3 regions of the Streptomyces sp. NPDC051041 genome follow, and region 3 is predicted to be linked to each of the others. Evidence: riboswitches for the same ligand, from Rfam matches in the RefSeq annotation. Region 3 holds a riboswitch; each other region holds the start of a gene.

Region 1 (9,546 bases), on a different contig from region 3:
TCCGTGACTCCTCCGCCCTTCCGGCCCTGGTCGACCTGGCCCTGGAGAACCCCGTCGGTTTCGGCTACGCCATCGCCCTCGGTGAACTGGCCGTCGGCATCGGCACCCTGCTCGGTCTGCTCACCCGCCTGGCGGCACTCGGCGGTGCGTTGATCTCGCTCAGCCTGTGGCTGACCGTGAGCTGGGCCTCCGACCCGTACTACTACGGCAACGACCTCGCCTACCTGATGGCCTGGCTGCCTCTCGTCCTCGCGGGCGCGCCCCTGCTCTCCCTGGATGCCGCGCTGCGGGCGCGACGGCGGCAGCGGGCCGGAGGGCACCGGTAGGCCGGCCGGGCCGTCAGGTCGGCGCGTCGGCGTCGGCGTCGGTGTAGGCGTCGGCTTCGGGCCGGCCGGCGGCCCGGCTGCCCGTCCTGCGGCGCCGGTGCACGCCCCGCGCCAGCAGTCCGGCCACGGCTGCCAGACAGAGCCCGCCCGCGACGACGGGTATCACCACGAACCAGGGCGTCTCCCAGGCGCCACCCGCGTCACCGGCGTAGACGACGCCGGCCAGGGTCAGGAAAGCGCCGGCGACCAGTCGTCCGGGCTGGAACTCATGACGCAGCACGGCGCACCTCCGCCTGCCCCACACCGACCTGGAGATCGAGGTCGACCGTGCCGGTACTCCTGACGCCGGCCGACGGCGGCAGGGTCACCTCCTCGTGCTTACCCGGAGCCACGTCCACGTCCTTCTCGTCGTCGCCCGGCAACTGGATGTCGCCCATGCCCACGTCGACGCTGAGCCGCACGGTCACCTCCGGCGGGACGATGACCCGTATGCGGCCCATCCCCACGTCCGCCCGTGTGCTCACCGTCTGCCCCTCGGCCAGCCGCAGCCGGGACAGGTCCAGGGTGCCGGCGCCGGTGCCGAGGCCGTACGCCGGCCGCACGCTCGCCGCCGCGGCCGGCTTCCAGGTCGTGCGCGTCCACTGCGTGCCGATGTCCTCGGGCAGGACGGCCGAGCCGGCGAGCAGGGCCGCCGTGACAACCGCCAGGAACACCGACCCGGCACCCGTGCGCCCCAGGAACGCGCTCACCGCTATCCCCAGGCCGAAGACGACGAGCGCGCAGGACAGGCCGGTCTGCAGGCTGGTGCCGAGCGGACGATCCTGCCAGGTCAGGCGGGTGCCGAGGGTGCCGGCGAGCAGGGCGAGCAGGAACACCCAGCCGCCGATCCAGCGCGGGCCGCGCGGCCTCGGCGGCCGGGACCACCGGGCGCGGAGGCCCTCGCCGCCGCCGTACGCGCCGAGGCCGATGTTGACGGCGGCCGAGACGTCCCGGTCGCGGGCGTCGAGGGGGCCCCACAGATATCCCGTGCCGCCGATGTGCGTGCCGTCCTTGACGATGGGATCGCGCCACCAGGAGGGGGCGGCGGCGACCGGGGGCGCCTGGGGCTCCGGCGGGGCGTCGGCGACGGCCTGGGCGGCGAGCGGGTCGGGGCCGGGCGCGCCGCGGTGCCGCGACCAGTAACCGGCGCCCGCGAGCAGCAGGGACAGGACGACGGCGAAGGTCAGCACTCCGCCGTTGTTCAGCATCGTCAGGAACACCCCGCACCCGACCAGCGCGAACAGCACGGCGGCGAGGGCATGGCCGTCGACGCGGCCGGTCAGGAGCTTGCGCACCTCGTTCCCGTCCTCGTCGTCGTACGGGACGAGGAGCCAGGCGAAGCCGTAGAAGACGAGGCCGACGCCACCGGTCGCGGAGAGCACCGCGAGGGTGATCCGGAAGATCACCGGGTCCATGTCGCACTGCCGTCCGAGCCCGGCGCAGACTCCCGCCAGCATCTTGTACCGGTGATCGCGGCGGAACCCGTGGGGAGGGCCGGGGGCGCCGGCGGTTCCGTCGGACGACGGGTCCGGGGGCGGAGGGACCGCGCCTCCGTCGTGCTCCGCGGCGCCCGTCCGCGTACCGCCTTGCGGGGCCTGGCCGTTCCCCGGCGTCGTCTCCCCTTCTTCCCCCCGCGCGCCCGTGTGCCCGTGCGCGCGGGAGCTCCGGTCCGGGCCGGACGAGGCGCCGGGCCGCGCATCCGCGGCGGGCGCGGCATCCTGCGGCCCGGCGCCCGGTGCGGGGCGCGGGCCGGAGCCGGGTCCCGGACCCGTCGCGGCGTGCTCGTGATCTGTCATGTGTCCATGGTGACGGGCGGGCCGCCGCGGCGGCAGCCGCCGCGACCCTGGCCGGACCCTGAAATCTCCCCTGATCCGGGACCGGGGAAGCGTTCGACGGAGCGGCCCGCCGAAGATCAGGGGAGTCTCGGGGGACGACCCTGATGCCCGGACCCTCCCGCCGTGTGACCATCGTTGGCATGCCGGAAGCCGCAGCAGCGCCACTCGCCGAACCGCGGCCGCCGCGCAGGCTCTACCGCAGCAGTGACGGACGCTGGCTCGGGGGCGTGGCGCGGGGGCTCGCCGGGCATCTCGGGCTGCCCGTCGTCTGGGTACGGCTCGTGTTCGTCGGCCTGTTCATGGCCGACGGCCTCGGCGCGCTGCTGTACGCCGCGTTCTGGTTCTTCGTGCCGCTCGGCGTCGGCGGCGTCGACGCGCAGCGGGCGCCGTCCCCGGCCGCCGCCGGGACCTCGCCGGACGGCCGCCGCAGACTCGTCGCCCGCAAACCCGACAAGGGCCAGATCGTCGCCCTGCTCCTCATGGTCGTCGTGGCCATGGTCTTCGTGGGCAACGTCGACCTCGGCACCGGCGCCCAGGCCTACCTGTGGCCGACCGTGCTCGTCGGCGCGGGCGTCGCCCTGGTCTGGCGGCAGGCGGACAACGCCCGCCGGGCCCGCTGGGTCGAGGTCGGCAGCCGCCGGCGCACGGTCACGCTGCTGCGCACCGCGGCCGGCGTACTGCTGGTGACCGCCGGCGTCACCGGCATCTTCGTCCTGCAGGGCTCCGCCGCCCACCTCGGCTCCGTCCTGCAGGCCGCCCTCGCGGTCCTCGTCGGCATAACGCTCCTCGCCGGCCCCTATCTCGTGCGGATGACGCAGGACCTGTCCGAGGAGCGCCTGATGCGCATCCGCGCCCAGGAGCGCGCGGAGGTCGCCGCCCACGTCCACGACTCGGTGCTGCACACCCTGACCCTGATCCAGCGCAACGCGGAGAACCCGAACGAGGTGCGCCGTCTCGCCCGCGCCCAGGAGCGCGACCTGCGCACCTGGCTGTACAAACCGGAGGGCAACGGAAAGGACGAGGCCGAGGAGCCCACCACCCTCGCCGAGGCCGTGCGGCGCAACGCCGCCGAGGTCGAGGACAAGCACGGCGTCCCGATGGAGGTGGTCGTCGTCGGCGACTGCCCGCTCGACGAGAGGATCGGCGCGCAGATGCAGGCCGCGCGCGAAGCGATGGTGAACGCCGCCAAGTACGGTGGCGAGGGCGGCGCCGTACAGGTCTATGCCGAAGTCGAGGGAAGGAAGGTCTTCGTGTCCGTCCGGGACCGCGGCCCCGGCTTCGACCTCGATTCGATACCCGCCGATCGGATGGGAGTCAGGCAATCGATCATCGGCCGCATGGAACGCAACGGCGGCACGGCGCGGCTGCGCGCGGTGCCCGGCGGCGGTACGGAGGTCGAGCTGGAGATGGAGAGGGCGGAGACGTCATGAGCGACCCGACCGAGACGAACGGCAGGGCGGGGACGGCGGAGGCGGCCGGGTCCGCGGCGCCGGCCGGGAGCGGCGCGGGCCGGCGCCATGTGCGCGTGGTCCTCGTCGACGACCACCGCATGTTCCGTACGGGCGTGCAGGCCGAGATCGGACAGACCGAGCAGACCGGCGTCGAGGTCGTCGGGGAGGCCGCCGACGTCGACCAGGCGGTCGCGGTCATCATCGCGACCCGGCCCGAGGTGGTCCTGCTGGACGTGCACCTGCCGGGCGGCGGCGGCGTCGAAGTGCTGCGCCGCTGCGCCGCGCTGACGGCCGACACCGAGCGGCCCGTCCGCTTCCTCGCCCTGTCCGTGTCGGACGCGGCGGAGGACGTGATCGGCGTCATCCGCGGCGGCGCCCGCGGCTACGTCACCAAGACGATCACGGGCGCGGACCTGATCGATTCGATCTTCCGCGTCCAGGAGGGCGACGCCGTCTTCTCGCCCCGCCTGGCCGGCTTCGTCCTCGACGCCTTCGCCTCCACCGACGCCCCGCCCGTCGACGAGGACCTCGACCGCCTCACCCAGCGCGAGCGCGAGGTCCTCCGCCTCATCGCCCGCGGCTACGCCTACAAGGAGATCGCCAAGCAGCTGTTCATCTCCGTGAAGACGGTCGAGTCCCACGTCTCGGCGGTGCTGCGCAAGCTCCAGCTGTCCAACCGGCACGAGCTGACCCGGTGGGCGACGGCTCGGCGCCTGGTGTGAGCCGGGAGGGCGGCGCCCCTCGCCGCGGGACGCCGCCCTCGTCCCTCACACCACCCGCGTGGCCCCCGCGAACGGCATCTCGCTGATCGGGGCCACCCGCACCGGCGCCGACGGGTTGGGGGCGTGGATCATCCGGCCGTTGCCGACGTACAGGCCCACGTGGCTGACACCGGAATAGAAGAAGACCAGGTCGCCCGGGAGGAGCTGGGAGCGGGAGACGCGGCGGCCCGCGCCGATCTGCGCGTAGCTCGTGCGGGGGAGGGAGACGCCCGCGGAGCGGTACGCGGCCTGGACCAGTCCCGAGCAGTCGAAGGCGTCCGGACCGGTGGCGCCCCAGACGTAGGGACTGCCGAGCTTCCGGTAGGCGTACGACACGGCGGCCGCGGCACGGGAGTTGGGCGCCCGCACGGGGCCGGATGCGGCCGTGGCCTCCCGTACGTCCGGCGAGGTGCGCGTCGCGTGGCCGGTGCCGTCGGCGAGCGGTGCGCGCTCCTCCGGCGTCAGCCGGGACAGCAGACGGCGGGCCGTGCCCAGCTTGTCGGTGACCGTGGCGCGGTGCCGCTTCAGCTCCGCCTGCCGCGACTTCAGGGCGGCCAGCTCGATGCGCGCCGCCCCGCGCAACTGCTCGATCTCCCGGAGCTGTTCGCGGACGCGGGCGACGGCCGCGGCCTGCCGGCTGCCCGCCCGCTCGACGAACTCCGCTCCCTCCAGGTACCGGTCGGGATCCGTGGCGAGCGCGAGGTGCAGTGCGGGGTCGAGCCCGCCGCTGCGGTACTGCGCCGCCGCGGCCGAACCCAGCGCCTGGCGCGCCGAGTCGAGCCGGTCCTCCTTGCGGGCCGCCCGGTCCTGCAGACTCTCCAGCCGCTGCTCGGCCGCCTCCGCCTGCTCCTTGGCGCCGTTGTACTTCTCGGCGGCGGCCTCCGCCTCCTGGTACAACTCGCCCACCTTGGCCCTGACCTGCTCCGGCGTCAGTCGGGGCTCGGCGTGTCCGGTCCCGTCGAGGGTCGTCGCGGCAGCCGCGCCGGCGAGGACGGCGGTGGCGGCCGTGCGGGCTCTGCCGCCGCCCAGGAGGCGTTGTCGGGGCTTGCGGTGCGCTGCCACCGGGGTTCCACGTCCTTTCGTACGGCCGCCGGGCCCGTGCCGCGGCCGCCCGGGGACCGGGCGGACGACCGGGTCGCGCGTCCGGCGGCGGTCCGCACGGGGGGAGCGGACCGCCGCCGGACCTCCTCGGCGGCGGCGCCGGCTGCCGCCCCGGGCGGGGCGGCGGTGGGGAGCCGGTCACCTGCTGGAGGACGCTAAGCCTCGTCGGACGGGCCCGGTGGCGGGATGTACGGAACTGTCGGGAGCGGACCGGCAGTTGACCGTATGCGCCCGTCATCGCTCTCTGTGTTCACGTTGTTTACCCAGTGTGATGATCGGTGTGTCGGACGGGGCGGGGAGCAGTGGCAGGCACCGGGAGGTGCGTACGGGCAGGCGCCGCCGGGGTGGTCCCAACCGGGACGGGGGCGGGGCGGGCCGGTGTCGGACGGCCCGTGGGCCTCTGGCTAGGCTCCGGCCCCATGGACGTACTCATCCACCTCTTCGTCGGTCTGCACATCATCGGCATCGCCGCGCTCCTGGGCGGTTTCCTGACCCAGGTGAAGGCGATGGGCGAGGGCACCGCCCGCTTCGGCCCGGCGATGCTGCACGGTGCGCTGACGATGCTGGTCACCGGAGTGATCCTGGTCGGCCTCAACCAGGCCGACGACCAGTCCGTCGACAACGTCAAGATCGGCGTGAAGCTGGCACTGCTGATCGTCATCCTCGGTCTCGTCTACGTGAAGCGGGACGAGGAGAAGGTGGACAAGAGCCTGTTCGGCCTGGTGGGACTCCTCACCACCGCGAACGTCTTCATCGCGGTGCTCTGGACCTGAGCCCGCCCGGGACCGCCCGGCCCCCGGACCACGGGCCCCGGCCGCACGCGTGCGCGGCGTGCGCCGCGCACGCGCGGGACAGGTTCGGGGAGGGCGGCCCCGCCCGTCAGGCCGGCCGCACCACGCTGTGGATCGACGACTCGCCGTCGTAGTAGACCGACTCCTCCCGGACGTACGCGCCGGGCTTCGGGGCGTGGATCATCATGCCGTCGCCGATGTAGAGGCCGACGTGGGTGACGTCGTCGTAGAAGAACACCAGGTCGCCGGGTCGGGCCTGGGAGAGGGGGACCGTAGTGCCCGCGTTCACCTGGTCGTAGGTGGTGCGGGGCAGGGTGACCCCGGCGGCCTTCCAGGCGGCCTGGGTGAGGCCGGAGCAGTCGTAGGACCCGGGGCCGGTGGCGCCCCAGACGTACGGCTTGCCGATCTGGTCGCGGGCGAAGGCGAGCGCCTTCCCGGCCTTCGTGCCGTAGGAGGAGCCCGGCGCGGACGACGAGCCCGACCCGGACGGCGAGTCCGGCGCGGACGGCGAGTCCGGCGCGGACGGCGACGCACTCGAACCGGAACCCGATGAGCCGCTCTCCTGCCGCCGGGCGGCCTCCTCCTGCCGCTGCCGTTCCCGGGCCTGCCGCTCGGCGAGTTCCGCGGCCTTGCGGTCGGCCTCCTCCTGTTTGCGCTTCTCGATCGCCGCGAGCCGCGCCTTCTCCTCGGCGGTCAGCTCCGACAGCAGGTCACGCGCGTCGGCGAGCTTCTGCTGGACGGTGGCCTTGGCCGTCTTCAGGTCGTTCTGCGAGTCGGTGAGCTTTTCGAGGCTGTCGGTGGCCTCCTGACGCTTCCTCATCGTCTCCGACTGCTGCGCGAAGTAGTCGTCGACCGCTTCCTTCTGCCGGCCGGTGAGCCGGCTCATCAGCTGGTTCTGGTCGAAGTAGTCCTGCGGGGAGTCCGCGAGCAGGAAGGTCGCGGTGTCCGGCACGGATGCGCCGGTGCGGTACTGGGCGGCGGCGTAGGAGCCCAGTTCCTCGCGTGCCTCGTTGAGCTTCTGGGCGCGCCGGGCGACGTCGTCGAGGAGGGCGTCGACGCGCTTGCGCTGCTCGGCGGTCCTCTCCTTGGCCGCGTTGTACTCGTCGGTGGCCGACTCCGCCTGGCGGTACAGGTCGTCGACCTTCTTCTCGACCTCTTCGAGACTCGGCCTGTCGTCCGAGGGGGCGGCGTTGGCCGTCTGGGGGAGCAGGGCCACGGAGGCGAGGGCCGCCGTGGCGAGGGCGGGGGTCCGTATGCCTGCTGCGCGGGTGCCCGCGGTGCGCGGTTTGCGGTGCGACGCCAAGGGAGGCGACTCCTTCCGTGCTCCGCCTGCCGGGTTGGCTGTCGGGTTCGGGCGGGTGGTCCGGAAGGCCGCCCTACGGCCCTGCCCCGCGGGGCGGAGCGGGCCGATTCACCCCGGGTTCTCGGTCGGGTCCCCGGCTCGGCCGCCGTGCGGGCGCGCCGGACTCGGCGGAGGCCGCGCGACCCGGCGACGTTCGCCGGTGGGGGTCGTACGGCCCGCCCGCACGGTAGCCAACCCGTGCGGCGGCTGTGAAGGTTGGCGGGTGATATGCCCGATACATTTTCGTGACCTTCGTCCGGGGGTCGCGCAGGGTGAGCCGCCGGGCGCGGCCTGTGGGGCACCAGACCGGGCGGCGGCTCCCGCAGGGGGTGCGCGTCCGCGCGTCGTACCGGACGGCGGTGGTCGCGGTCGGTGCGGCCGCGCCTCCGGAACGTGGCCGGAACCCGGGCGCCCGGGCGGGCTCTGGGCCGGGCGGACCCGCGCGGACGCGGCCCGGCGAGGCCCGTTCCGCGGGATGTTCCCGGGCGGGCAGCGGGCTGTCGGTGGGGAGCCCTAGACTCGGAGAGCGATGAGCAGCCTCTTTGACGACAGCTTCCTGGCGGACCTCCAGGCCTCCCCCGGCCCTGCGGAAGAGCCCCCGCCGCCCGAGGACGATCACGTACCGGAGCCGATTCCGGACGATCTGTTCGGCGGGAAGTTCGACGTGCCGCCGGACCGGGACGCCTACTACCGGGACGGCGCCCCGCGCCCGGTGGTGGACCCCGCCGCGCTCCTGGAGGGGCTGAACGACAACCAGCGCGCCGCCGTCGTGCACTCCGGCTCCCCGCTGCTCATCGTGGCCGGCGCCGGCTCCGGCAAGACCCGCGTGCTCACCCACCGCATCGCCCACCTGCTGGCCGAGCGGGGCGTCCACCCGGGCCAGATCCTCGCGATCACCTTCACCAACAAGGCCGCCGGCGAGATGAAGGAGCGGGTCGAGCAGCTCGTCGGCCCGCGCGCGCACGCGATGTGGGTGATGACCTTCCACAGCGCCTGCGTGCGGATCCTGCGGCGCGAGTCGAAGAAGCTCGGCTTCACGTCCTCGTTCTCGATCTACGACGCCGCCGACTCCAAGCGTCTGATGGCCCTGGTCTGCCGCGACCTGGACCTGGACCCCAAGCGGTTCCCGCCGAAGTCCTTCAGCGCCAGGATCAGCAACCTGAAGAACGAGCTGATCGACGAGGAGGACTTCGCCGCGCAGGCCGCCGACGGCTTTGAGAAGACCCTCGCCCAGGCCTACGCCCTGTACCAGTCGCGGCTGCGCGAGGCCAACGCCCTCGACTTCGACGACCTGATCATGACGACGGTCAACCTGCTCCGCGCGTTCCCGGACGTCGCCGAGCACTACCGCCGCCGCTTCCGCCACGTCCTGGTCGACGAGTACCAGGACACCAACCACGCCCAGTACGCCCTCGTGCGCGAGCTGGTGGGCCCCTCCGGCGAGGGCCAGGACCCCGCAGAGCTGTGCGTGGTGGGCGACGCCGACCAGTCGATCTACGCCTTCCGCGGCGCGACCATCCGCAACATCCTCCAGTTCGAGGAGGATTACCCGGACGCCACGACGATCCTGCTGGAGCAGAACTACCGCTCCACCCAGACGATCCTGAGCGCGGCCAACGCGGTCATCGAGCGCAACGAGTCCCGCCGCCCCAAGAACCTGTGGACCAACGCGGGCGCGGGCTCCCTGATCACCGGGTACGTCGCCGACACCGAGCACGACGAGGCGCAGTTCGTCGCCGACGAGATAGACCGCCTGACCGACGCGGGCGAGGCGAAGGCGGGCGACGTCGCCGTCTTCTACCGCACCAACGCCCAGTCCCGGGTCTTCGAAGAGGTCTTCATCCGCGTCGGGCTGCCCTACAAGGTCGTCGGCGGCGTCCGCTTCTACGAGCGCAAGGAG
Region 2 (9,546 bases), on a different contig from region 3:
GCGCCGGGCCCGCAGGCCAGCTCCTGGTCGAGGACGCACCGGCCCGCGATCCGCACGGCGAGCCGGCTGGTGAGCCGTCCGGGCTCCTCGTGGGCCCGCCCGAGCACCTGCTCCTCGCGCAGCACGAGCCGGGCGCCCGCGGCGAGGTCGGCGCGGGTCGTGACGTACAGGTCGCTGCCCCGTACGGAGACCAGCTGCTCCGGCAGCCAGTACAGTTCGCCGCCGTCGGCGACGGTGAGCCGTACGTCGTAGCGGGCCTCGCCCCTGGTCTGCCCCGGCAGCGCGAGGGTGGCGGCGGCCGAGCCGACGTCGAGCCGGGCCCCGTCGCCGACGTCCGCCGCCACCGTGAACCGGTCGCCGCCCAGCGGGCCGCTCATGGCCCCGACCAGCATGACCCGCGCCCCGGCGCCGCTGCCCCGGGTCCGCCGCAGCGCCAGCGGCCCGTCGCTCTCCAGCACGGGCAGGGCGGTGTCGCCCCGGCCGTCGGCCACCGCGCGGATCCGCGCGGTGGCCCGTACCCGGGTCCCGGTCACGCGGCCCACGCGGCAAGCCGCGCCCGCACCCAGTCGGCGACGTCCCGCACACCGGTTTCGCTCCTGAGCGACTGGAACACGACCGGCAGCCCGCCCCGCTGCGCCCTGGCGTCGGCGGCCATCCGCCCGAGGTCGGAGCCGACGTGCGGCGCGAGGTCGGTCTTGTTGACGACGAGCAGGTCGGCCGTGGTGACACCGGGCCCGCCCTTGCGCGGGATGTCGTCGCCGCCGGCGACGTCGATCACGAAGATCTGCGCGTCGACGAGCCCCTTGGAGAAGGTGGCGGTGAGGTTGTCCCCGCCGGACTCGACGAGGATCAGGTCCAGCGGTCCGGCCTCGTCCTCCAGGTCCTCCACCGCCTCCAGGTTGGCGGAGATGTCGTCCCGGATCGCGGTGTGCGGGCAGGCCCCCGTCTCCACGGCGGTGATCCGCTCGGGCGGCAGCACGGCCTCGCGCAGCAGGAACTCGGCGTCCTCGCGCGTGTAGATGTCGTTGGTGACGACGGCGAGCGACAACTCGTCGCGCAGCGCCCGGCAGAGCGCGGCGACGGTGGCGGTCTTCCCGGATCCGACGGGCCCGCCGAGCCCGATCCGCAACGCCCGGCGGCCGCCGTCGGGGCGGCGGGCGTCGGCGCTGACGGCGGCGGGGCCGTCGTGGGAGTGGTCGAGGTGCATGAGGCGGCTCCTTCACAGCCGGCCCGGGCCCTTCCGGCCCGTCCGGCGTTCGCGGTCACGGCCGTTCGGTCCGTGAGGGGGGACAGGGGGCGAAGCCCCCGGCGGGTGCGGGACGAGGCCCCGCACGGGGATGCGGGGCGAGGCCCCGGGGCGGGTGGGGGCGGGGCGGGAACGGCGGGCCGGGGCCGGCTACGACGCGAACAGCCGCACCGGCCATCCCGCGTGCGCCTCCGCCCCGATCTCCAGCAGCGGCGCGGATCCCGCGGGCAGCGCGTCGGTCCCCTCGCCGGCCACCCGCCGTGCCGCCGCCACCGCCCGGTCGGCCACGCGGTCCGTCTCCGGCGCCAGCCGGGCCAGTACCGCGGTGGCGTCGAAGGGGTCCAGGCTCAGCAACCGCACCGTCGCCGCCGCCGGCCCGCTCACGCTCTCGTACGCCGCGCAGTGCGCCGCGTCCGCGGCCTCCAGTCCGGCCGCCCGGGCCGCGAGCCCGAGCACCACCGGCTGGTGCGCCCCCTTGGGGAACGCCCGCGCCAGGGCGTCCAGTTCCGGTGACGGCCAGGTCGCGCGAGCGGCCCGCGTCAGCTGCCGCCCCAGTCGGCGCGCGGCGACGCGCAACGCGGGCGACGGTGTCCGCGCGTCCGCGGCGGCGTCCAGCTCCGCCGGGTCGGCTCCCAGCGCGGCCGCCGCGGCCAGCCCGGCCGCGACCAGCCCGGCCGTGTGCAACCGGCCCCGGCAGAAGTCCTCCAGACTCGCCGCCCCGGTGACGCGCCCGGCCCGGACGGCGGCCTCGGCCCCGCCGGAGTGCGCGTGGCCCCCGGCCGGAAAGCGGCCGTCGGCCAGGACCAGAAGTGCCGTGCGTGTCATCCGGCCGCTCCTCAGAAGAGGAAGTACCGCTGGGCCATGGGCAGTTCGGCGGCCGGGACCGCCTCGACGAGCTCCCCGTCGATGTGCACGGCGAAGCTGTCGGGGTCGATCCGCACGTCGGGCCGCGCGTCGTTCTCCCGCATGTCGGCCTTCGTCACGCCCCGGGTCGACTCGATGGCCACGAACCGCTTGCCCAGGCCCAGCCGCTCCGGCAGCCCGTCCTCGACGGCGAGCGGCGCCACGAAGTTGACCGAGTTCGCGGCCGGCGCCCGGCCGACCGCCCCGTACATCGGCCGGGGCAGGACCGGCTGCGGCGTCGGGATGGACGCGTTGGCGTCGCCCATCTGCGCGTACGCGATCTGCCCGCCCTTGAGGACGAGGTGCGGTTTGACGCCGAAGAACGCCGGCTCCCACAGCACCAGGTCGGCGAGTTTGCCGGTCTCGACGGAGCCGATCTCCCGGGCGAGGCCCTGCGCGAGGGCGGGGTTGATCGTGTACTTGGCGACGTAGCGCCGCACCCGGCGGTTGTCCGCCCGGCCGTCGCCCGGCAGCGCTCCCCGGCGCCGCTTCATCGCGTGGGCCGTCTGCCAGGTCCGCAGCACGACCTCGCCCACCCGGCCCATGGCCTGGGAGTCGGACGAGATGATGGAGATGGCGCCCAGGTCGTGGAGGACGTCCTCCGCGCCGATCGTCGAGGGCCGGATCCGGGACTCGGCGAACGCCAGGTCCTCGGGCACGGCCGGATTGAGGTGGTGGCACACCATCAGCATGTCGAGGTGCTCCTCGGCGGTGTTGACGGTGAACGGCCGGGTCGGGTTGGTGGAGCTGGGCAGCACGTGCGGCTCGGAGACCACGGTCATGATGTCCGGCGCGTGTCCGCCGCCCGCGCCCTCGGTGTGGTACGCGTGGATGCCCCGCCCGGCGATCGCGGCCAGTGTGTCACCGACGAACCCGGCCTCGTTCAGCGTGTCCGTGTGGATCGCGACCTGGATGCCGGTCCGTTCGGCGACGGTCAGCGAGGCGTCGATGACGGCCGGGGTGGAGCCCCAGTCCTCGTGCAGTTTCAGACCGAGCGCGCCGCCCCGGATCTGCGACAGCATCGCCTCGTGGGAGACGGTGTTGCCCTTGCCGAGGAAGCCGACGTTGAGCGGGTAGGCCTCCATCGCCGCCAGCATCCGGGCCAGGTGCCAGGGGCCGGGCGTCACGGTGGTCGCCTTGGAGCCCTCGGCCGGTCCGGTGCCGCCGCCGACCAGGGTGGTGATGCCGGCGGCGAGCGCCTCGTCGGCGATCTGCGGGCAGATGAAGTGGACGTGCGCGTCGATGGCGCCGGCCGTCAGGATCCGCCCGTTGCCCGCGATGATCTCCGTCTCCGGTCCGATGACCAGGTCCGGGTGGACCCCGTCCATGGTGTCGGGGTTGCCCGCCTTGCCGATGCCGGTGATCCGGCCGTCGCGGATGCCGACGTCGGCCTTGACGACGCCCCAGTGGTCGACGATCACCGCACCGGTGACGACCGTGTCCGGGGTGCCGTCCGCGCGCGTCGCCCGGGACTGGCCCATGGACTCGCGGATGACCTTGCCGCCGCCGAAAACGGCCTCGTCCCCGGCGCGCCCGGGCCCGCCGGAACGATCCTCCTCGATCTCGATCAGCAGGTCGGTGTCGGCGAGCCGGATGCGGTCGCCGGTGGTCGGGCCGAACAGGTCGGCGTAGGCGGCACGCGGGATCTCAGGCATCGAGGGCACCTCCGGTCTCCCCGCGCAGCCCCGGCACCACGCGGGCGCCGGCGAGCGGGACGAGTTCGACGTCGACGGGGATCCCGGGCTCGAAGCGCACGGCGGTGCCGGCGGCGACGTTCAGCCGCTTGCCGCGTGCGGCGGCGCGGTCGAACTCCAGGCCGGGGTTGGCCTCGGCGAAGTGGTAGTGGGAGCCGACCTGGACGGGCCGGTCGGCCGCGTTCAGGACGGTCAGCCGGGTGACCTCGCGGCCCTCGTTGCAGGCGATCGGCCCGTCGGCGAACAGGATCTCTCCGGGGATCATCGGGCCCCCGTCAGACGATCGGCTCGTGGACGGTGACGAGCTTGGTGCCGTCCGGGAAGGTCGCCTCGACCTGCACGTCGTGGATCATCTCCGGGACGCCCTCCATCACGTCGTCCCGGGTGAGCAGCGTGCGTCCGGAGGCCATGAGCTCGGCGACGGTGCGGCCGTCCCGCGCGCCTTCGAGGAGGTGCGACGTGATGAGCGCGACCGCCTCCGGGTGGTTCAGTCTCAGGCCGCGGGCCCGGCGCTTCTCGGCCACGTCGGCGGCCACATGGATGAGCAGCCGCTCCTGCTCGTGCGGGGTCAGTTGCACGTCCCACCTCACCATCTCGCTCCGGACCGTGCGGGGTCCGGTCGCCGCAGCCCCGGGGCAAAATCCCTGGTGGCATGAGGGGGCAGGCTAATCGGGGCGGGTTTCGGGCGCGTTAACCGCGTGATGGCCCGCCCGTTCCCCGATCCGGTGCGGGCTCCCCCGCCGAGGCCCGCGGGCCGTCCCGCGGCACGCCGACCGGGCGGGGCCGGGGAGGGGCCGCCGGGCCACGGGGTCCGGCACGGCGGCGGTCGTCGCGCGGGCCCGCGGTCCGGCGGGACGACCGCGCGCACCGTCCCGGCCCCCTGACGGGCCTCGACGGCGCGCTCCCGGGCCGCGCCGCGCCCCTTCCCGGGGGACGGCCGCTGGATCCGTCGGCGCCGCGGGCCCCGGCCGCGTCCGGGCCGCCGGCCGCGGGAAGGCGTCCCCGCCGCGGCGGACGAGGTGCGCGGCCCTCTCCCGCCGGGCGGCCCGCTACGAGGCCGCGGGCCCCCGGTGTTCCGCCGCGATGCCGAACCTCCGCCGCTGCCCGCGCTCACCGGCGCCGAGGCCGAGTTGATCGGCCGTTACCTCGACGTGGTCGATCCGCTCGGCCGGATCGACCCGGCGCACCACGGCGACACCTACCGCGGACTGCGCGCCGCCCAGGCGCTGGTCGGCAAGGCCGCCGCACTGCGTGACGCGCTCGCGCTGATGCACCACCGCGGCGAGCACGGACTGCACGCCCGCACGCTGGCGCGGGCGCTTCGGGCGCTGGACGGCGAGCGCCGCACGGCGCGCGTCACCCTGCCGCCGCGCTCCGACAGTTGAGGCACGCCGCGCCCGGGCCGGGCCGCCCGCCCGGCGGCGGAGCGTCCCGGACCGCCGTTGGAACCGGCTGAACGGCTTACCTCCTATCGGCGTACGCATTCCTGCTCTTTCGGGGCCTTCGAGGTTGCGCAACAGCCGCGTCCCGAGGGTGGAATGGGAGGGTTTCTTCGCTGGTCCGAGGGGTGCGGGCGGTCTTGACAGCGACTCGGACGCACACCTGTCCACCCGAACGGGTGAGTGGTGAGTAACAACACAAATCCCCGGTTCCATTGGGATTTTCGGACATCCATGCGCCAAGATCCCTGTCTGACGACAAGCCCCCGCCACCGCGGCGGGGCGGTCCGGGCGGACGCCGAGTCCTGCCGCCGCCCGGACGACCGGTCGACAGGAGTGGATCGGCAGGAGTGGAGGACCCAAGCACGACGGGTCGCCGGAACGGTCGTCCCCGCACGGGAGACGCCGGGCCGAGCAGCCCTTGGGGTGAAGCCGCGTCAGCGGCCGGGCAACTTCGCCAGCCCGAATCCGACAGGTCATCCTTCACAGGCGGCTGACGAAGGGTTGCGCATGACTGCGCTCAATCGTGTCCCGTCGCTCATGGCCCGGGCCGGTACGGCCTCGGCCCTGACCATCGCCGCCGTGGGCGGCTCGATCGCGGTCCCGGGTGTCGCCTCCGAAGCGGCGGCGGCGAGTCCGGCGACGAAGGCGCTCCAGGTGGCGGCTTCCAAGAAGGGCTCCCCGTACAAGTGGGGCGCCGCCGGGCCGTCCCGGTTCGACTGCTCCGGGCTGACGCTGTACTCGTTCAAGAAGGCCGGCAAGAAGCTGCCGCGCACGGCGGCCCAGCAGTACAACAAGACCCGCCACATCTCCGCCAAGAGCCGCAGGGCCGGGGACCTGGTGTTCTTCCACTCGGGTTCGAACGTGTACCACGTCGGCATCTACGCCGGCAGCGGCAAGATCTGGCACGCCCCGAAGACCGGGGACGTGGTGCGCCTGCAGAAGATCTGGACCAAGAGCGTCTGGTACGGCCGGGTCAGCTGACCCTCCCGGCGGGGCGGCGGCGTGTCGGGGCGCCGCCGCCCCCTCGGGGCGTGACGCGGGTCCACGTGGTTACCCGTGGCGCCATGGCCGACCACCGTCCCTGCACCGCACGCAACGAGACGCCGCTGGAACGCGCGGACCGCAACTTCGGTGAACTGCTCCAGGAGCTGCGCGTCACCCAGACCGGCGTGCAGATCCTGTTCGCCTTCCTGCTGTCGCTGGCCTTCACCGAGCGCTTCGAGGACCTCGACTCCGTCCAGCGCGCCGTGTACGTCGCCACGCTGCTGCTCGCGGTCCTCTCGGCCGCGCTCTTCACGGCACCGGCCGCCCTGCACCGCTCGCTCTTCCAGAAGGGCGCCAAGCCCCGTGTCGTGCAGGTGTCCTCACGGCTCGCCACGGCCGGCCTGGGCGTGCTGGTGCTCGCGTTCACCGGGTCGGTGACGCTCGTGGTGGACGTGACGACGAGCCGGGCCGGCGGGCTGGCCGCCGGCGCGGCGACCCTCCTGGTGTGCCTCGGCCTGTGGGGGCTGCTGCCCCTGCTGGTCCGGCGCGCGGGCCCGGACCAGGGCCGGGGGCCCGCCGTCGTCCGGCCGGCTCCCCGGGCTCGCGCAGCGGTGCCGCCCCGGGTGCCGCCGGCGCGGCACCGGTGACCCTCCCGGCGCCCCGGCCGGCGGCGCCTCCCGGCCCCCTGGCGGAGTGCGCCGGGCGGTCGCGTGACCGTTACGGCTCCTGCCGGCCCGCCGTCGGGAGGGGCTCGGCCGGAACCTGCCACGGCAGTTCGACGGAGACCGTCTTGCCGCCCTCACGGGTCGGCCGGACGGTCAGCCGGCCGCCGTGCTCCGCCGTCAGCCAGCGGACGATCACCATTCCGCGGCCGTTGTCCTGCTGGACGGCGGCGGGCAGTCGCTTCGGGAAGCGCGGGTGACCGTCGGTGACCTCGATGCGCAGCCGGCCGTCCGGATCGAGGGCGAGGGCCGCGGTGAAGGTGGGCGACCGGCCGAGGGTGTGCTGAACGGCGTTGGTGGCGAGTTCGGAGACGATGAGGCGGACGGTGTCGGCCATGTCCGCGTCCGCCGGCAGACCCCACTCCAGGAGCGTGCCGGCCACATGGGCGCGGGCCGCGGAGACCGAGGCGGGCTCGCTCGGCAGAGTGACGGATGCTTCCAGATGGTCTGCCATGACGGCGTCGTCCCTTTCCCCCGGGACCGCGGTCCGACACGACAGCGGATGGTTCGAGTACGGTCCCGGACTGGTGCCTCGCCGTCAGAGTGCCATCACCGGGCCGGTGAGGACGGCGATCCATCGAGATATGCATATATCTGTCGCCCGATACGGTGAAGTCTGCGGCGCGAGACCGTACGGGGGCGGCGCGGAGGGGGTAAGGAGGAGCCCATGCAGCACGGTCCCGCGGTGCGCCGCCGGAAACTGGGTGCCGAATTGCGCGCGCTGCGCGCCGCGGCGGGGCTCACCAGTGGTGAGGCGGCTCGCCTGGTGGGCTGGCACCAGTCGAAGGTGAGCCGGATCGAGACCGGCACGAGCGGGGTGAAACCGGCCGATGTGCGCCTGCTCCTGGACGCCTACGAGGTGCGGGACGCCCAGTTGCGGGACCTGCTGCTGGTCCTGGCCGGCTCCGACGCCGGGGGCGGCCGGCACCACTGGTGGCACGCGTACCGGGGGGTGCTGCCGCCGACCTACCGGGACTTCATCAGCCTGGAGTCCCAGGCCGCGGCGATGCGCACGCTGGAGACCACCGTCGTGCCCGGATTGCTGCAGACGTCGGAGTACGCCCGGGCGGTGACGCGGGCCGCGGTGGACGGGCTGTCGGAGGACCGGCTCGACACGCTGGTGGAGGTGCGGCTGGCCCGGCAGGACGTGCTGCGCGCGGATCCGCCGCTCAGGCTGAGCGCCGTCCTCGACGAGGCGGTGCTGCGCCGGGAGGTCGGCGGGCCCGGCGTGATGGCCCGTCAGCTGACCCGGCTGGTGGAGGCGGCGCGCCTGCCCCACGTGCGGTTGCAGGTCCTGCCGTTCGGCGCCGGGGCGCACATCGGCGTCACCGGCTCTTTCGTTATCTTCTCATTTTCGAGCACTTCTGATCTGGACGTGGTTGTTCTCGACCACTTGACGAGTAGCCTCTACCTCGAGCGGAAAGAAGACCTGGAGGCCTACACAGAGGCCTTCGACGCCCTTCGGATCCACGCCCTTTCCCCCGAGGACTCGTTGGATTACATCGCCGGGATAGCCGCCGGCGCGTAAGGAGGCACCATGTCCGCACTGCCTCGCACCATCACCCTCCCCTCCGAACTGCACGGCGTGCGGTGGCTGCGCAGCAGCTACAGCACGGGAGCGAACAACTGCGTCGAGACGGCCCGGCCCGGGGCCGGCCCGCTCGCCGGACTGCTCGCCGTGCGCGACTCCAAGAACCCGGCCGGGCCCGCGCTGCTCTTCTCCCCCGACAGCTGGGCGGACTTCACGGCCGGAGTACATCGCATCTGATCGACGACGGAAGTTGATCGATTGAGACCGATCAATCTCGGTCAAAATCAATCACGTTCCGTATCGTGCGAGACACGGCCGTGTCACGCCGACTCATGGTCGCGTTTCGCCGATCACCTGTACAGCGCGTTCGATCTGCTCCCCGGAGAGGTCCGCGCGGGCGGTCAGCCTGAGCCGTGAGACGCCGTCGGGTACGGAAGGAGGACGAAAGCAGCCCACGGACAGGCCCGCCGCACGGCAGTCGGCCGCCCACCGCACGGCCCCCTCCGGGGAGGGCGCGCGCACGGAGACCACCGCGGCGTCCGGACGCACCGCTGCCAGACCCGCCGCGGTCAGGCGAGCGTGCAGCGCGCTCGCCACCGCGCGCACCCGCGCCGCGCGCTCCGGCTCGCGGCGCAGGATCCGAAGGGCGGCCAGCGCCGCGCCCGCCGCCGCGGGGGCGAGGCCCGTGTCGAAGATGAACGTCCGGGCCGCGTTGACCATGTGGTCGATCACCCGGGCGGGGCCGAGCACGGCCCCGCCCTGGCTGCCGAGCGACTTGGACAACGTGACCGTGACGACGACGTCGTCGGCGCCCGCGAGCCCCGCCGCGTGCGGGGCGCCGCGGCCGCCGTCGCCGAGGACGCCCAGGCCGTGGGCGTCGTCCACGACCAGTCCCGCGCCGTGCCGGCGGCACGCCCCGGCGAGCGCGGCGAGCGGGGCCGCGTCGCCGTCCACCGAGAACACCGTGTCGGACACGGCGATCGCGGGCCCGTCGTGCGCGCCGAGGGCCTTGCGCACCGCGTCC
Region 3 (9,546 bases):
ACGCCTTCTCGCGGGACGGGGCACTGCCGTTCTCCGCGGTGTGGCACACGGTCAGCCCCCGCACCCGCACGCCGGTGGCGGCGGTGTGGCTGGCGGCGGGCGGGGCGCTGGTGCTGGGCCTGCCCTACCTGATCAATGTCACGGCGTACGCGGCGGTGACGTCCATCGCCGTGATCGGCCTCTACATCGCCTACGCCGTCCCGACGCTGCTGCGGCTGCGCCGGGGAGCGGCGTTCGAGCGGGGGCCGTGGCACCTGGGCCGCTGGTCACGGGTGATCGGCGTGGTGGCGGTGACCTGGGTCGGGGTCATCACGGTCCTGTTCATGCTGCCCCAGGTCTCGCCGGTCACCCGGGAGACCTTCAACTACGCGCCGGTCGCCGTCCTGGTCGTCCTCGGCTTCGCCGCCACGTGGTGGGCGGCGTCGGCGCGGCACTGGTTCCTCAACCCGGAGCACGAGCGGACGCGGGCGCGGGAGGCGGGGCGGACGGCGGCCGCCGGGGAGGCGGGCCCGTAGGCGGGGCGGGCCGCCCGGCGTCGCCGCGGCCCGTCGCGTGCCCTCGGGGCGGGCGGTCCGGGCCTGTTCCGTCCGCCCGGCGCGGCCGTGTCTCCGATACCCGATCGGAGAGACGGCCGCATCCGGCTATGCTCGGGGTGGCGACATCGCCTGGGCCCTTAGCTCAATTGGCAGAGCAGTGGACTTTTAATCCATTGGTTGTGGGTTCGAGTCCCACAGGGCCTACCGGAGAGCCCCCACGCCGCACACCGCTGACGTGGGGGCTCGGCTTGTTCCGGCGCTGCGGTGACGGCCGGCCCGCCAGGGCGCCGGCCCGCCGTGCCGCTCCCTCCGGCAGCCGCCCGCGGCCCGCTGCGCCGGGCGCCTCCGCCCCACCGGTCCGGCGGACGATCCTCGCGCCGCCCCGGCCCGTCCTGCCCGGCGCGCCGCCCCGTACGTCACGGCCGCGGTGATCCCCGGCCGTTCGGCGGGACCGGTCGTCCGCGGCCGGTGTTCCGGCGCCCCGGACCGGGCGGGGAGGATGGAGCGGTGCAGGCGCGGCGTGCCCGCCGCCCGCCGGAGCCGCCGGCCCGGTGCGTCCCCCGGGCGCCGGGCGGCGGGGCGCGCGCCCGGCGCGCCGCTTTCCGGGGCGGGCCGCCGTACCGCCGGTGCAAGTCCGCTCGGAGTTCCGAACAGAGGAGAGAGGGCGCCTCGATGCCCCACCCGTACGTCCTGCTGTCCGCCGCCGTCTCCCTCGACGGCCACCTCGACGACGCCGGCCCCGAGCGGCTGCTGCTGTCCGGCCCGGCCGACCTCGACCGGGTCGACGAGGTGCGGGCGTCCGTCGACGCGATCCTGGTCGGCGCCGGCACGATCCGCGCCGACAACCCCCGCCTGCTGGTCAACTCGCCCGAGCGGCGCGCCGCCCGGGTCGCCGAGGGCAGGCCCGCCCACCCGCTCAAGGTCGCCGTCAGCGGCTCCGGCGACCTCGACCCGGCCGCGCAGTTCTGGCACACCGGCGGCGAGAAGATCCTCTACACGACCGATCAGGGCGCCGAACGGGCCCGGGCGCTCGGCATCGCGGCCGACGTCGTCCCGCTCGGCCCCGCACTCGACTGGCGGCGGCTGCTGAGCCACCTGCACGACGAACGCGGGGTGCGGCGGCTCATGGCCGAGGGCGGCGGGCAGGTCCACACCCAGTTGCTCACCCAGGGCCTCGCCGACGAACTCCAGCTGGTGCTGGCCCCGCTGCTGGTGGGCGACCCGGACGCGCCCCGGCTGTTCGGGCCCGGCGCCTACCAGCGCGGACGCCTGCGGCTGGTGGAGGCACGGCGGATCGAGGACGTCGTCCTCATGCGCTACGAACCCACCGCGCCCGGCACCGGCGCGACGGTGTCCGCCGCCGACCGGCACTGGCTGGCGCTCGCCTGCGAACTGGCCGACCGGTGCCCGCCGTCGCGGACGGCGTTCAGCGTCGGCGCGGTCGTCGTGGCCGCCGACGGCACGGAACTCGCCCGCGGCCACTCGCGGGAGGGCGGGGACGCGGTGGCGCACGCCGAGGAGGCCGCGCTGGCGAAGCTCGACCCGACGGACCCGCGGCTCGCCACCGCCACGGTGTACTCCAGCCTGGAGCCCTGCGCCCGCCGCGCGTCCCGGCCCGCGCCCTGCGCCCGGCTGATCCTCGACGCGGGGGTACGGCGGGTGGTCACGGCCTGGCGGGAGCCGGACACGTTCGTCCCGGACGCCGACGGCACCGGGGTGCTGACGGCGCACGGCGCGCAGGTCCTCGTCCTCCCGGAGTACGAGGACCGGGCCAAGGCCCCGAACCGCCACCTGCTGGGCTGAGGACCGCCGGGCCGCGGCACGCCCCGAGGGACCGGCGGCCCGGCCGCCACGCCGCCCCGGCACACCGGCCGGAACGGCCGGGCCGCCCCGGCACGGGCCGCGGAGGCCGGGCGGCGCGCCCGGACGAGGGGCGGCCCGCCGACCGCGTACGGCGGGTTCGAGCACGTGCCGCGCACCGCCTTCCCCCCCGCCTCGTCCGGAAGCCCCGGCCCGCGCGGGCCGCCCCCGGCGGACGGCCGGAAACCGCTGGTGGGAAGCGGGGCCGGGAACGCGTGTGCTTCCTGTCCTGCGCATGGCGTACACTGGAGACACAACGACGCGGGGTGGAGCAGCTCGGTAGCTCGCTGGGCTCATAACCCAGAGGTCGCAGGTTCAAATCCTGTCCCCGCTACTGAAGGCCGAAGGCCGGGATCCTCAAGGATCCCGGCCTTCGGCGCGTTCACCCGTCCGGCCCGCCCGACCCGCGAGCATCCGGCCGGCTTCACGGCCCTCCCTGCGAGCGCCCCGGCCGGGAAGGCCGGACGGACCGGGCCGGCCGGCGGGCGGGCGTACGCGGAACCGGGCGGCGCGGCACTCCGGGGCGGCGGGAGGGACGACAGGGCGCCCGCCGGTCCCGCGGAGGCCTTCGACCGCTGTCACGTCCCGTGACCGGGCGGCAGCCCTCCGCATAACAACTGACACAACGTCAGATCTGATGGTCCCTTCAGAGGTTTACCGATGTGCGGTCAACTCGCCCGGTTTTCGCCGGTCGTGGGCGATAATTCCCTGACGAAATCCTGAACGATCAAGGGGAACGGCTTGGAATCCGCACCCCCCGTCTATTAACGTTCGATAACGCAGCGCGGTCGTCCCAGCCGTCACAGAAGGCGGCTCCGTGCGCACGCGCCGAATCCCGCGAGGGAACCGGGGAACCACCACCTTGGGGTGAATCGAGCGGATGCCGCCGTGGAGACACGGTCGGTATACGCGCGTAGGAGACCTTCCCGCTCCGAACCCGTCAGCTAACCCGGTAGGCGGAGACGGAAGGAAAGGAGCGCGCCCACGTGGCGTCCAACCGGTCTGCTACGCAAGTCCCGCCCGTGCCGGGCCAGCGTGACATCGAGGTCTTCGGCTACGGCGGCCCCCGCACCGACGAGGGCCCGTGGGAGGAGTGGAACCCCACCGAGGAGTCCGTCCGCCCGGTACGCGGCCGGCACCGCGTCGCCAAGCAGCGCGGCGGCCTCGCCCGCAGCTCCACCGTCCTCGGCGTCGGCGTCATCGCGGCCGTCGGCGCGGGCGGCATGGCCAGCGCCAACACCGGCAAGCCCCCGGTGTCCATCTCCATGCCCGACCTGCCCTCCGTCGGCTCGCTGATCTCCGACGACGACGAGCAGGAGGAGGTCCCCGAGGCCTCCACCCCCCTCAGCACCCTCGGCGCCGACTCCGCCGACACCCCGCAGGGCGCCTCCGACGCCGGCGAGGCGCTGCGGGCCCGGATCATGGCGCAGGCCGAGCAGCAGCAGGACCAGATCGCGAGCAAGGCCGCCGCCGAGGCCGAGGCCGCCGCCGCGAAGGCCGCCGCGGAGGCCGCCGCCGAGGCGGAGAAGGAGGCCGAGGCCAAGGCCGCCGCCGCGAAGAAGAAGGCGGAGGAGGAGGCGAGGAAGAAGGCCGAGGCGGAGCGGCTGGCCGCGCTGGCCAAGCAGTACGCGCTGCCCACCTCCTCGTACACCCTCACCTCCACCTTCGGGCAGGCCGGTCCCTACTGGTCCTCCGGCTACCACACCGGCCTCGACTTCGCCGCGCCGACGGGCACGCTGATCAAGGCGGTGCACAGCGGCACGATCACCGCGGCCGGCTGGGACGGCTCCTACGGCTACAAGACGGTGCTCACCCTCGACGACGGAACCGAGATCTGGTACGCCCACCAGTCCTCCATCAGCGTCAGCGTCGGCCAGAAGGTCACCACCGGCGACGTCATCGGCCGCGTGGGCGCCACCGGCAACGTCACCGGCGCCCACCTCCACCTGGAGGTGCACTCCGGGAGCGGCGGCTCCGGGATCGACCCGCTGGCCTGGCTGCGGAGCAAGGGGCTGAACCCGTAAGCCCCGGGCCGCGGGGCGCGCGGTCGGGCGAGGTCTCGGACGTGCCGGGGCGGACGATGCGGAATGCGATCGTCCGCCGGGAGGGTTGACGTAGGACATGACTGTTCTGCGCACACTCGGCTCGTCCGACCTCGAAATCTTCCCGCTCTCCCTCGGCGGCAACGTCTTCGGCTGGACCGCCGACGAGGCCGCCTCCTTCGCCGTCCTCGACGCCTACACGGCCGCGGGCGGCAACTTCGTCGACACCGCCGACTCCTACTCGGCATGGGTCGAGGGCAACCGGGGCGGCGAGTCCGAGACCATCATCGGCAAGTGGATCAAGGCGCGCGGCAACCGGTCGGACGTCGTGATCGCCACCAAGGTCAGCCAGCACCCGGAGTACCCGGGCCTGACGGCCGCGAACATCAAGGCCGCCGCCGACGCCTCGCTGCGCCGCCTGGACACCGACTACATCGACCTCTACTACACCCACTTCGACAAGCCCGAGGTGCCGGTGGAGGAGATCATCGGCGCGCTCGACGAGCTGGTGAGGGCGGGCAAGGTGCGGTACATCGCCGCCTCCAACATCTCCGCCGACCGGCTGCGGGCCTCGCTGGAGTTCTCCGACCGGGAGGGCCTCGCCCGGTACGTGGCGCTCCAGCCGCACTACAACCTGGTCTCGCGCGACACCTACGAGGGCGAGCTGCGGGACCTCGCCGAGCGCAGCGGCCTGGCCGCCGTCCCCTACTACGCCCTCGCGTCCGGCTTCCTCACCGGCAAGTACCGGCCCGGCGCCGACGTCGACAGCCCGCGGGCGGGCGCCGCGGCGGAGCACCTCCGGACCGAGCGGGGCCGGAAGGTCCTCGCGGCCCTGGACGAGACCGCCGAGGCCCACGGGGTGGCGGTGGCCACGGTCGCCCTGGCCTGGCTGGCGGCCCAGCCGACGGTGGCGGCCCCGATCGCCTCGGCCCGCACGGTGGAGCAGCTCCCGGCGCTGCTGGGGGTGGGCGAACTGCGGCTCACCCAGGAGGAACTGGCGAGGCTGACGGCGGCGTCCGCCTGATCGACCGCTACGAGCGGTAGGGGTTGTACGGACGGGACCCGGCGTACGGATACGCCGGGTGGCCGTACCCGTACCCGTACCCGTACGTCGGCCACGGCGGCGCGGCCCCCCGCACCGGAGGCGCCGTCGCCCTCGCCGCGTGGTCCAGCGCGGGACGCGCCACGTCCCGCCGCCGCCACAGCTCGGCCAGCAGCTCCCGCTCCCGTACGACGAAGTCCGCGCCCGCGCGGCCACGGCGCCCCCGGTGCCGCAGGAAGGCCAGGGACGTCGCGTACGCCTCGTACTGCGCCACCGCCCGCGCCGCCGCCCTCCCGGCGTGGCGGCGGGCGTACCGCCGGGCGAGGCGCCGCGCCCGCATCGAGCCGAGCGCGAACGGCTCGGCCGGCGTCAGCCACCCGGCCGCCGCGTACACGGGCAGCTCATCCCGCACGGTCCTCAGCTCGCGCTGGCGGGTCCAGACCACCAGCCAGGTCAGCAGGCCGAACGCCGGCACCATGAACACCGCGTACACCGCGAAGAAGCCGTACTCGCCCAGCGTCGACGAGCCGTTCCACATCGCGTGCATGCCCATCGCGAGCAGCAGCCCGCAGAGCGGCGGGAGGACCCGCCGTGCCCGCCGGCGTCCCGCCGGGAGCGCGCAGACGCCGAAGCCGATGCCGGTGAGGACGGTGAACAAGGGGTGCGCGAACGGCGACATGACGACGCGCACGAAGAACGTCGCCGCCGTCACGGAGGCGACGCCGCTGTCCCCGGTCAGCTGGTCGGTGCCGAAGGCGGTGCCGAGGTAGAGGATGTTCTCGGTGAACGCGAAGCCGGTGGCGGTGACCCCGGCTATCACCACCCCGTCGAGGATCCCGGTGAAGTCCCGTCTGCGGAAGAGGAACACCAGCAGGACCGCGGCGGCCTTCGCGGACTCCTCGACGACCGGCGCTATGACGGTCGCGCCGAGCGTGTCGGCGCCGGCCGGATCCGCTGTCGCGGTCGCTATCCACCTGGTCGCGGCGCTGTTGGCGACGATCGCCATCAGCGCCGCCGCGCAGGCGCCCCAGGCGAAGGAGAACAGCAGGTTCTGCCAGGGGCCCGGCGCCACCCGGTCCAGCCAGCGGAAGGCGGCCACGAGCAGCGGCACGGGCAGGACCGCGAGTCCGAGCCCGACCAGGAAGCCCTCCGTGCCGGTCTGCTCGCGGACGAGGGCCAGGATGACGAGGCCGGAGAGCGCGAGCAGGGCGATCAGCGCGCCGTGCCGCACCCAGCCGTGCTGCCACCAGTGCGCGTGCCGTCGCGTGCCGTCGGGGGGAGGGGCGGGGGGCATCGGGTACGGGGGACAGGTCGCCACGGCAATGACCCTAACGAGGGAGGCCGCCGACCACGACGGCGCCCGACGCTCGAACGCGGCACGGGACGCCTGCCGCCGCGGGGGCGCTCGCGGCGGCGCGGGGTGCTCGCGGTCGTGCGCGGTGCCTACGGGCGTGCGGGGTGCCTACGGGCGTGCGCGGTGCTCGCGGGGCTGCGGTGCGCTCACGGGCGCACGCGGTGCGGTACGCGGCGGAAGAGCAGGTCGTTCACGACGTGTCCCTTGTCCAGACCCTGGCTCTCGAAACGGGTCAGCGGCCGGAAGGCGGGACGTGGTGCGAAACCGCCGTCGGGCTGGGTGTTCTCGAAGTCCGGGTGCGCGGTGAGGACGTCGAGCATGTGCTCGGCGTACGGTTCCCAGTCGGTCGCGCAGTGCAGGACCGCGCCGGGCCGCATCCGGGACGCGGCGAGCGTGAGGAACTCCGGCTGGATCAGGCGGCGCTTGTGGTGCCGCTTCTTGGGCCAGGGGTCGGGGAAGTAGACGCGCACGCCGTCGAGGGAGTCGGGGGCGAGCATCTCGCGCAGCAGGATGATGGCGTCGCCGTTGCCGACGCGGACGTTGGACAGGCCGCGGTGGTCGGCGAGGTTCAGCAGGTTGCCCTGGCCGGGGGTGTGGACGTCCACGGCGAGGATGTTGGTGTCCGGGTCGGCGGCGGCCATCCGGACGGTCGCCTCGCCCATGCCGAAACCGATCTCCAGCACGACCGGGTTGTCGTTCCCGAACAGCTCGGCCAGGTCGATGACGCGCTGCCCGTCGATGTCCAGGCCCCACTTGGGCCACAGCCGCTGCAACGCGTCCGCCTGCCCGGCGGTCACCCGGCTCCGCCGCGGCTGGAAGCTGCGGATCCGCCGCTCGAAGTGGGACCCGGCGGGATCGGGCTTGGGCCCGTCCGGGAAACGCGGCTCGCCCTTGGCCCGGGTACGGCGCGCGGAGGCGCCGGGGGCGGGGGCCGGAGCGGTGGGCCGGGGGGCTTCGGGGGCGTTGCGGGAATCAGACACAATGGGGTCGATTTTACGGGGGGACGGGCGCGACCGCGGGGGTGCGGGGGTTCGCCCGCCGGTCCGGCGGTTCAGCGGGCCGCCCGCCGATTCCGGTGGTCCGGCGGGTCCGGTCGCCGTTTCCGGTGGCCCGGTAGGCCCACCTGCGGTTTTCGGTGGTCCGGCGGGTCAGGCCCGGGCGAGGGCGGTCAGCGCCCGGGACGCCACCTCGCGGCCGATGGGGAGGGACGCCGTGGCCGCGGGGGACGGGGCGTTCAGGACGTGTACCGCTCGGGCGCCCTCCTGGATGAGGAAGTCGTCCACCAGCGTGCCGTCGCGCAGGACGGCCTGTGCCCGCACCCCGGCCGCCGCGGGCAGCAGGTCCGCCGGCGCCACGGCCGGCAGCAGCCTGCGTACCGCCGTCGTGAACGCCTCCTTCGACATCGAGCGGCGCAGCTCACCCGCCCCGTACCGCCAGTGCCGCCGGGCCATGCGCCAGAAACCGGGCCAGGCCAGGGTCGCCGCCAGCTCGCGCGGGCGCAGGACGCCCCGGTGGTAGCCCTCGCGGGCCAGGGCCGGCACGGCGTTGGGGCCGACGTGCACACCGCCGTCGATGCCGCGGGTCAGATGCACCCCGAGGAACGGGAACGCCGGATCCGGCACCGGATACACCAGTCCCCGCACCAGCTCCGGCCGGGCCAGCTCGTAGTACTCCCCTCGGAACGGCACGATCCGCATGTTCGGTTCGTCGCCGGTCATCCGGGCGATCCCGTCGCAGTGCAGCCCGGCGCAGTTCACCAGGACCCGGCCGCGCACGACGTCCCCGGAGGCGGTGCGGACCGCGACGCCCAGGGCCGGGCGGCGGTCGATGCGGACCGCTTCCGCGCCGTAGCGGATCTCCGCCCCGGACGCCTCGGCCAGCCGGTGCGCGACGGCCGTGTAGTCGCAGATCCCGGTCGTGCCGACGTGTATCGCGGCGAGGCCGCGCACCTCCGGCTCGTACTCCGCGATCTGGGCGGCGCCCAGTTCGCGCACCGGGATGCCGTTGTGCCGGCCGCGCTGCACCAGCGCGTGCAGCCGGGGGAGCTCCGCGCGGGCGGTGGCGACGATCAGCTTGCCGGTGACGGCGTGCGCGATGCCGTACTCGGCGCAGAACTTGATCATCTCGTCGGCGCCGCGGACGGCGTAGCGGGCCTTGAGGGAGCCGGGGCGGTAGTAGATGCCGCTGTGGACCACGCCGCTGTTGCGGCCCGTCTGGTGGCGGGCCGGGCCCGGCTCCTTCTCCAGCACCGTCACGCGGGTGCCCGGCGCGGCGCGGGTGAGCGCGTACGCCGTCGACAGGCCGACGATCCCGCCGCCGACCACCAGCACGTCACAGTCGTATGCGCTCATGGGCCGCACCTGCTCCACCTCCCGGCTTCGATAGTGCACTGCGCCACCGACAACGCGCTCAAACCCGGAGGGCGGCCGGTGGGCGGCGCCCTCAGGCCGGCGCCATGAGCAGCGGGCGCGCCCGCTCGCGGAGCTCGACCACGCGCGGCTCGTCGCCGTACGGCTCCAGGCGGTGCAGGAGGTCCTTCACGTACTCCGTGGTGCGGGCCGAGGAGATCCGCCCGGCCACCTCCACCGCCCGCACGCCCTGCTCGCAGGCCGCGTCCAGGTTGCCCGACTCCAGCTCGGCGACCGCGGAGACGACCAGGCGCAGGCCGTGCGAGCGGACGAACTCCTCCGTCGGCCGGGACAGGGCCTGCTC

Evidence for each region. A riboswitch is a leader RNA that binds a small molecule or an ion and turns the genes downstream of it on or off. The one in region 3 is predicted to bind cyclic di-AMP.
Region 1: it holds a riboswitch for cyclic di-AMP, as region 3 does, so the genes downstream of both, ACIBAI_RS04645 (NlpC/P60 family protein) here and ACIBAI_RS24165 (M23 family metallopeptidase) in region 3, are expected to answer to the same signal.
Region 2: it holds a riboswitch for cyclic di-AMP, as region 3 does, so the genes downstream of both, ACIBAI_RS06555 (C40 family peptidase) here and ACIBAI_RS24165 (M23 family metallopeptidase) in region 3, are expected to answer to the same signal.

What each region holds. Positions count from the first base shown of each region.
Region 1 is NZ_JBITFM010000002.1:287,110-296,655, forward strand. Features, by position in the region: gene ACIBAI_RS04610 (DoxX family membrane protein) at 1-326, shown strand, start outside; gene ACIBAI_RS04615 (hypothetical protein) at 340-606, opposite strand; gene ACIBAI_RS04620 (PspC domain-containing protein) at 593-2,161, opposite strand; gene ACIBAI_RS04625 (PspC domain-containing protein) at 2,341-3,630, shown strand; gene ACIBAI_RS04630 (LuxR C-terminal-related transcriptional regulator) at 3,627-4,373, shown strand; gene ACIBAI_RS04635 (NlpC/P60 family protein) at 4,419-5,474, opposite strand; gene ACIBAI_RS04640 (hypothetical protein) at 5,933-6,286, shown strand; gene ACIBAI_RS04645 (NlpC/P60 family protein) at 6,393-7,607, opposite strand; cyclic di-AMP (ydaO/yuaA leader) riboswitch at 7,616-7,773, opposite strand; gene pcrA (DNA helicase PcrA) at 8,176-9,546, shown strand, end outside.
Region 2 is NZ_JBITFM010000003.1:89,506-99,051, reverse strand. Features, by position in the region: gene ACIBAI_RS06590 (urease accessory protein UreD) at 1-542, opposite strand, end outside; gene ureG (urease accessory protein UreG) at 530-1,207, opposite strand; gene ACIBAI_RS06580 (urease accessory protein UreF) at 1,397-2,071, opposite strand; gene ACIBAI_RS06575 (urease subunit alpha) at 2,083-3,804, opposite strand; gene ACIBAI_RS06570 (urease subunit beta) at 3,797-4,108, opposite strand; gene ACIBAI_RS06565 (urease subunit gamma) at 4,119-4,421, opposite strand; gene ACIBAI_RS06560 (hypothetical protein) at 4,914-5,228, shown strand; cyclic di-AMP (ydaO/yuaA leader) riboswitch at 5,569-5,789, shown strand; gene ACIBAI_RS06555 (C40 family peptidase) at 5,793-6,266, shown strand; gene ACIBAI_RS06550 (DUF6328 family protein) at 6,350-6,916, shown strand; gene ACIBAI_RS06545 (ATP-binding protein) at 6,987-7,445, opposite strand; gene ACIBAI_RS06540 (helix-turn-helix domain-containing protein) at 7,659-8,519, shown strand; gene ACIBAI_RS06535 (DUF397 domain-containing protein) at 8,529-8,759, shown strand; gene ACIBAI_RS06530 (8-amino-7-oxononanoate synthase) at 8,853-9,546, opposite strand, start outside.
Region 3 is NZ_JBITFM010000018.1:112,647-122,192, forward strand. Features, by position in the region: gene ACIBAI_RS24145 (amino acid permease) at 1-515, shown strand, start outside; tRNA gene ACIBAI_RS24150 (tRNA-Lys) at 668-740, shown strand; gene ACIBAI_RS24155 (dihydrofolate reductase family protein) at 1,209-2,339, shown strand; tRNA gene ACIBAI_RS24160 (tRNA-Met) at 2,657-2,730, shown strand; cyclic di-AMP (ydaO/yuaA leader) riboswitch at 3,213-3,370, shown strand; gene ACIBAI_RS24165 (M23 family metallopeptidase) at 3,383-4,420, shown strand; gene ACIBAI_RS24170 (aldo/keto reductase) at 4,518-5,462, shown strand; gene ACIBAI_RS24175 (PrsW family intramembrane metalloprotease) at 5,470-6,798, opposite strand; gene trmB (tRNA (guanosine(46)-N7)-methyltransferase TrmB) at 6,981-7,814, opposite strand; gene lhgO (L-2-hydroxyglutarate oxidase) at 7,983-9,185, opposite strand; gene ACIBAI_RS24190 (MFS transporter) at 9,277-9,546, opposite strand, start outside.